DNA from 2 places in the Cyanobium sp. Aljojuca 7D2 genome. Region 2 is predicted to be linked to the other one. Evidence: riboswitches for the same ligand, from Rfam matches in the RefSeq annotation. Region 2 holds a riboswitch; the other holds the start of a gene.
The links. A riboswitch is a leader RNA that binds a small molecule or an ion and turns the genes downstream of it on or off. The one in region 2 is predicted to bind cobalamin.
Positions count from the first base shown of each region.

Region 1: linked by a shared signal. The riboswitch ahead of KBY57_RS04550 (HupE/UreJ family protein) and the one ahead of KBY57_RS01395 (HupE/UreJ family protein) in region 2 are both predicted to bind cobalamin.

Region 1 covers NZ_JAGQCX010000003.1:58,234-61,634, forward strand. Annotated here, with positions in the region: gene KBY57_RS04540 (type I restriction-modification system subunit M) at 1-514, opposite strand, end outside; gene KBY57_RS04545 (hypothetical protein) at 897-1,073, opposite strand; gene KBY57_RS04550 (HupE/UreJ family protein) at 1,459-2,031, opposite strand; cobalamin riboswitch at 2,104-2,252, opposite strand; gene KBY57_RS04555 (hypothetical protein) at 2,267-2,716, opposite strand; gene KBY57_RS04560 (DUF3721 domain-containing protein) at 2,706-2,921, opposite strand.
Region 2 covers NZ_JAGQCX010000001.1:241,913-245,313, forward strand. Annotated here, with positions in the region: gene cobW (cobalamin biosynthesis protein CobW) at 1-1,088, opposite strand, end outside; gene KBY57_RS01395 (HupE/UreJ family protein) at 1,090-1,731, opposite strand; cobalamin riboswitch at 1,747-1,929, opposite strand; gene KBY57_RS01400 (pentapeptide repeat-containing protein) at 1,940-2,464, opposite strand; gene KBY57_RS01405 (uracil phosphoribosyltransferase) at 2,504-3,148, shown strand; gene KBY57_RS01410 (hypothetical protein) at 3,200-3,401, shown strand, end outside.

The sequences.
Region 1 (3,401 bases), on a different contig from region 2:
TCTGCTCCTCAATCGCTTCGGTTGCCTTGTTCAGTTCAGCACCGATGTCGTGCTTGAGGTCCTTGAGGTTTTTCCAGCGACCCTTCTCAGGCACATAGAAGGTCTTGTCGTACTCGTCTTCGTCCTCTGCCAGTGCCTCTGCTTGCTCCTGGGTCTTGCCCTTATCCAGGTAGTACTGGATCACGCCTTCCTGTGCCTCATCAAAGGCATCGGACAGACGCTTCAGGAACAGCATCCCGAAGATGTAGTCCTTGAATTCCGAGGCATCCATGCTTCCCCGCAGGATGTCGGCACTCTTCCAGAGGAATGACTCCAGTTGGGAGAGGGTCAGTTTCTGCCCGATCTGGAAGGTGGGTTCTGGGGCAACCCCATTGCCTTTGGGTTTCCTGCCCCTTTTTGGTCTTGGTGCGTCATCGGATCTCAGCGATGCCAGAAGGTCATCCAGACCGCCCAGGTCTTCACCCGCCTCTTCGTCGTCTGCTTCGGGTGTGGTGAAGGTCGCTGAGTCGGTCACTTGGACTGGTCGCTTCCTACCATTCTCGCCTGTGGGACTGGGTTTTGCCCGTTATGCGGTTCTCGCATAGACCATCTCAATTCTCATAGCAGCGCAACCATTGCGCCTCTACGCAGCGATTGCCCAATAAAAAAGCGGACCCGTCCAGGACCGCCCGATGACCAAGGCATAATTCTATGAAGTTCTGCAACGGAGTGCGAGCAGTGGTCCGCTCAGGATCTTTTTGCCTAGATCCGCTCCAGTGACCGCCTGAACTGCTGTTCGCTTTGTGGTCGTGCCAGGTCGCGCCTTCTGAACACACTGCCGATCCACCAGATCTGAAGACCGCCAAAGGCAAGGGCGACCAGACCCAGTTGTGGGTATCCCCAGTTCAGGTGGTCCATCACGCTGCCTTCTGTGTTTTCTGCCAGATCTGTTCTAGCGACTGCCTGAAGCGTTCGGTTCGTGAGGGGATCCCCAGCAGGTGCTTGCGGAACAGGGCGGTGAGACGCCAGAACTTCAACCCAGCAGCGATCGCAAAGATCGCCCACGGCACCAGCATCCAGAGGGGATTGGTCATCACGCCACCTTCTGCCCTTGAAATGATTGCCAGCGGTCAGGATCGCTCATCAGTGCGGTGCGACCAGCAGAGCAGCACCTGCCACCAACCCGACGATGTGCGTGAGCGCCATGGGTTTGGTGTGGGGAGGGTAGGAAAGCAACGGGTGTCGTTTGACTTCCCTCCCCTCCGCCAACCAGATCAGAACCGATAGGAGCACAAAGCACCCGACCAGTTGAAGTGAGTGCTCTCCCAACCCATCCACTCCAGATCGGTTGATTTCAACCAGATGGAGTGCCAGGTGCTCAATCTTCTCGGGTAGCACCGTGCTGACGGCAAAAATGCCACCACCGCACAGTGCCTGCCGTAATGGACTTTCTCGCTTCACAGGGTCATGCGAGTTGGGTCATGCCCCAGCACCGCCCGCCAGCAGACCCAGAGGACCAAAGGCAAGGAACCCACCAATCGCCAGGAAGGCAACCGCTGCTGCCTTGCTCACGGACACAGGAAGTTTCTTGAGCAGGAGATAGGTCCCGCCGCAGACCAGCACAGAACTCAGCAGCGCACCGCTCCACCAGAGCAGGGTGCTGCTGTCCTTGGGTGCCTCCAGACCATGAAGCATGGCGTGAATAGACACGCCTGCCCCCACGACAACCCCACTGATGGTGGTGAGTGCGTTGGGGTTGGAGGTCTTGGCAAAGCGCCCTCCCAACAAGGTCAGCGCACCCACCGCAGAGATTGCCAGTGCCGCCATCACTTCTGCGGAGGCAATGGTGAACCCTGTGAACCCAATGGCAGCACCGATGACCGCCCCACCCAGTGCCCACAGCAGCAGTTGGGAGGAGATGAAGGAGGCAGCGGTTCCCACTGCCATCAGCATGAACAGGTGATCCAGACCCAGCAGCGGGTGGGTCAAACCGCCCAGAGCACCACCAGCGGCAGTGCTGTGGGCAAGAGCGGGATGGGTGCCCAGGACCACGACGGATCCAGCAGTCAGGGCGACCAGGGGGGATAGGAAGCGTTTCATGGGATGCCTCGGTCCTCGCCGAGCAGAAAGGAGAGTTGGGACGGCGAGTGTTCTGACTGAGGGGAGAACCCCATCACAGTTGCGGGACAGCGGCGGATTTGGGCGAACCCGCACCGCTCTTTCCTCGTGTATCCACCGCCAAAGGCGATGGACCCGTCAATCCCCACTATGGGGTGCCTGGTGCGTCTCAGGGATTGTCTGCTGGACCTTCTGGGTGTTGTTCGCAGGGCATCCATAGCGACCCCATGGCATGGACCCCCTTGCATCCCAGTTCTTCTGCTTTCTGCATTGCCACCTGCTTGCTGGGATAGGCATAAAGGTTTCGGGTCTGAGACGAATGGTGGTGATGGGAGTGGATGGCGCTTGATGAACCCAGGCGCTTCGGACCCATTCCGTCCATCCCGATCCACCACACCCCCATCACATTGACGCCTGCAACCAGGATCCCCATTCCCACCACACAGGCGTTGATCACACCCATGCCAACGGCACCGATGCTGATCACCCCCATTGGCACTACACCGATGCTGACGACACCCATGGGGACAATCCCGATGGAGACGATGCCCAGGGGTGCAATGCCGATAGCAAGAACCTTGGGTTTGCTCCCGCAACCCTGAGGTTGCTCAATGGGCATGGGTCTTGGTGTCGCTGTGCTTGGCACAGGGCATCCACTTGTCACCCATCTGGTGTGCCCCTGTGCAGTTGAACTTGCTTGCTGCCTTTTCCGCTTCTGCCTTGGTCGCATACATCGCTGGCACTGCGCCTTGGTTGGCGTGTTGAGCAGAGGCAACTGGCGGTAAGCAGGCGAATACCAGGGCACACAGGAGCAAACGGTTCATGGCGAGAGCGAAGGTCACAAGACCCTATGAGCACCGGAGAGAGATTCCAGTGGACTTTGTGCGAGTGCCCACGACACTTGACCTCAACCCCTAACCCCGACTAGTACAGGTGTTCTTGCCTTGCTGCTTTGACCGCTGCCGCATTGACCCACCCAGAGGAGTGGGATGACCTGGAGTGGGATGTCCTCAAACCATCCCGCACGGGGTCTGTCTGCATCACCTGCCAGCACTTCCGCTATGAAGTCGGCAGGCACTGCGTCACGCTGCTGACCTGCCCGATCCATCAGGGTCTGATCCCCCAGGGGCAGCACCTGACCAAGCGGTGCTCTCGGTGGGTGGCACGGCAGGAGGTGCGGCAGGGGTGGTGTCCTGAGGGTGGGTGAGGCGTCCTGAGCGTGTCCGCCTGAACAAGTTCGGAAACCACCCACATGGTGTGAGCATTAATGCTTACTAAGGTTCGTTGGTCGTGATGAGCGACGG
Region 2 (3,401 bases):
TGCTGCAGGGAGGCTTCGATCGCCCCCTGGTCGAGTTGAAATCCCAGCACCACCAGTTCGAGCCCAGGGCCATGGGTGGCGACGTCGGTTGGGGCAGCGCCCCCCTGGTCAAACCAGCACTCCAGGCGGGGGCCCACCGCCTGAATCTGTAGGGGACGGGCCTTGCCCGGCAGCCAAAGCCGGCCCTTGAGGCGGATCACAGCGCTCTGGCGTAGCAGCTGCGCCAGCTGTTGCTCCAAAGCCTGGCGCCCAAACGTGCCAGGAAGCTCCAGGGCCAGCGCTTCAATCGCTACATGGCTGTGATCGTGGTGCTCATGGTCGTGATGCTCATGGTCGTGGTGGCCATGGTCGTGATGGTGCCCTTCGTGATCATCCGAGTGATCGTTGCTGGCCCGGCGTTCCAGGCCCAGGATGAGCTCAGGGTCGACGTTTCCGAGTGCAACCGGGAGCACAACGGCCCCTGGCCTTAGCAGGGGGCTGAGGCGCTGGTGCACGGCCTCCATGGCCTCTGAGGCGAGGCATTCGGCACGGCTCATCAGCACCAGATCAGCCGCCTCCAGTTGCTCCGCAAACAACGCATCAATGGCTGTGGCGTGGTCGAGGCTGGGGTCGGCCAGGCGCTGCGCTTCGAGGGCTGCAGGATCGGCCACCACGCTGCCGGCAGCCAACGCCTCACCATCAACCATGGCCACCACCCCGTGGAGTCGGATCCGCGTGCGGATCTCGGGCCAGTGCAGGGCGGCAATCAAGGGCTCGGGCAGGGCCAGACCACTGGTCTCAACCACGATTCCATCGAGCTTGTCTGCCCGTTCCAGAAGCCGCTCCATGGTGGGAAGAAAGTCTTCCTGCACGGTGCAGCAGAGGCAGCCATTGGCCAACTCCACCAGCCGGCTCTCCACCTCGTCGTCGGGGCAGAAGCCACAGCTGCGCAGCAGGTCCCCATCGATGCCGACCTCGCCGAATTCATTGACCAGCACAGCCAACCTCTGGCCGCTGTGCAGCAACAAATGGCGCAACAAGGTTGTTTTCCCGGCACCCAGAAATCCGGTCACCACGGTGACCGGAAGGCGTCCGCTTGGGTTGGCCATCTCAGGCCGCCAGCCCGGCCAACGCCCAGGTGCCGCCACAGCCGATCAGGGCCAAGGCCAGCCAGCGCAGGGCGGTGGGGGAGAGCCGAGACACGGCAGGCCGCAGCACCACCAGAGACATCACCAACAGGGCTGCCTGGGAGAGCAGCAATCCAAAGCCGTAGGCCGTGAGCGGCATGGTGCTCCAGCCGAACACCGGGCCGCTCAGCACGTAGCCGTGCAGGGCCATCGCCGGCAACAGCGTTAGGGCTGGCAGGCGGCGCAGCAGCACCAAAGCCTCCACCACAAGGGTGGCTGCCACAAGGATCTCGGCCCCCGGCAAGCCAGGCCAGATGAGGCCGGAGGAACTGCCCAGCAGACCCACCACCAGCAGGCCCAGGGCCCAGCGCAGGCGACGCTGCAGACCCACCAGGGAGAGCGCGAGCAGGAAGAGCAGGTGGTCTGGCCCCAACACCGGGTGGGCCAGACCGCTCAAGATCCCGTTCGCCACAGTCGGCCGCAGGGCGCTGAGATCGGCAACGTGGTGAGCCAACGCCGGAGTTGCGCTCCAGAACGGGATGAGGAGCAGGGACGCCAGCACTCCAAGGCCCAATGCCTTTGTGGCCTGGGGCGAGCCGAAACGATGCAAATCCAGAGGTGTCATGGGGCCGGTCCGCGCCGTAGGTCAATCAACACCGGCGGGCGTTCTGACTGGGCGGCTGGTCGAGACCAGTTCCCGGGAGGGGACGGATCGATCAAAAGCGCGCCTTCACAGCTGCGGGACAGCGCCGGATTTGCACCGGACTTTCCCCCTTACCTCCGGTGGCTGTTCCCCACCGGAACCGGAGCGCTAATCGTATCCGGCTGAAGCCCTACCGGCACGCCAGGCTGTCCCGGGTCGCCACCCCCGTCACCGGGTTGACCCCAGCGGCGCGTTTGCACAGTGCCTTCTGTTCCGGCAGATCAAGCACCGCATCGGTGAAGTCGGCGCCTTCAATGCTGGCGCCCTTGAAGTGGCTCTGCATCAGCATGGCGTTGCGGAACAAGGCTCCGCGAAGGTCCGCATCTTCGAAATGGCTGGAAAAGGCCACCGCGTCCTCCAGGTTGGCCTCCCGCAGATCGGCGCCCTGCAGGTCGCTGCTGTTGAACACCGCACCGCGCAGATCTGCCGCGCTCAGATCAAAACCCACCAGCGACGCTTTGAGAAATTCCTGCTGCTGCAGGTTGCGGCCGTGCATATCGGGCTGGAGATCCTGAAGTGAACGCTGGCTCCGCAGCTCCGGAGCCGTAATGGCCGAGGCCGGTGCCACCCCCAGGCTCCACACGAGCACCAGGGTGAGGGACGCCACAACCCAGCGGGACCAAAGGCTCTCAGTTCGGGAGGAATGGGAGCCCATGGGCGCGCACTTACGGTGAGCCATCAAGTTATGTCAACCATGGCGATGGCCTTGCGGGTTGTAGTCCCGCCCCACCCCCTGATCGCCCACTGGCTGGGCGTGCTGCGGGATCGCCACACACCCCCTGCCCTCTACGCCACGGCCACCGCAGAGCTTGGGCGATGGCTCACCTATGAGGCCTTGCGTGATTGGCTGCCCCACCGGCGCCTGGTGCTCGATACCCACCTCGGTCCTTGTGAGGCCGATCTGGTCGATCCGGCGATTCCCTTGCTGGCCCTGCCCCAGCTCACGGCGGGCCTAGGCCTCTGGCAAGGGGCCCAAACCGTGATTCCCGCGGCCCAGGTGCGGCATCTGTGGGACCACGGCGGAGTCCTGACCGGTCTGGATGGCCCGATTGAATCCCGCTGTGGGGTGCTGGTGTTCACAGCTGAACTGGCGGACGGGACGTCGTTAATCCAGCTGCTCGATCAACTGGCCACCCGCGGCGTGAGCGGCGATCGGCTGCGGGTGGTCACCGCTCTTGCTTCGGGGCCCGGTCTCAAGGCGGTGGGAGAACGCCATGGCGCCCTCACCCTCTACACGGCGGGGATCGATCCAGACCTCAATGAACCAGGCCAGATCGTGCCTGGTATCGGCCCGGTGGCAGAGCGCCTTTTTGGCGGCACGGTGGTTGCGACCCCGTGATGGAAACCAGTGCCGCCCATGCCTAGGCTTGCATCAGAGCATTCAGCACCCATGGGCGATCGCAACGGCTGTTCCACCCCAGGGGGAGGCGGATCGGCCCTCAGCGTCATGGCCGGGGCCGTGATCGGTGCCGCTGGCTTGGCCTGGTGGTTGCTGTCAGAGGCTGAACGGCGCCGCCAGCAGCCTCGCCAGCCACGTTCCCTGCGGCTCTCGACCCTGCGGACTCCTGTGCCCGCCGAAGTTGGCACCGGCA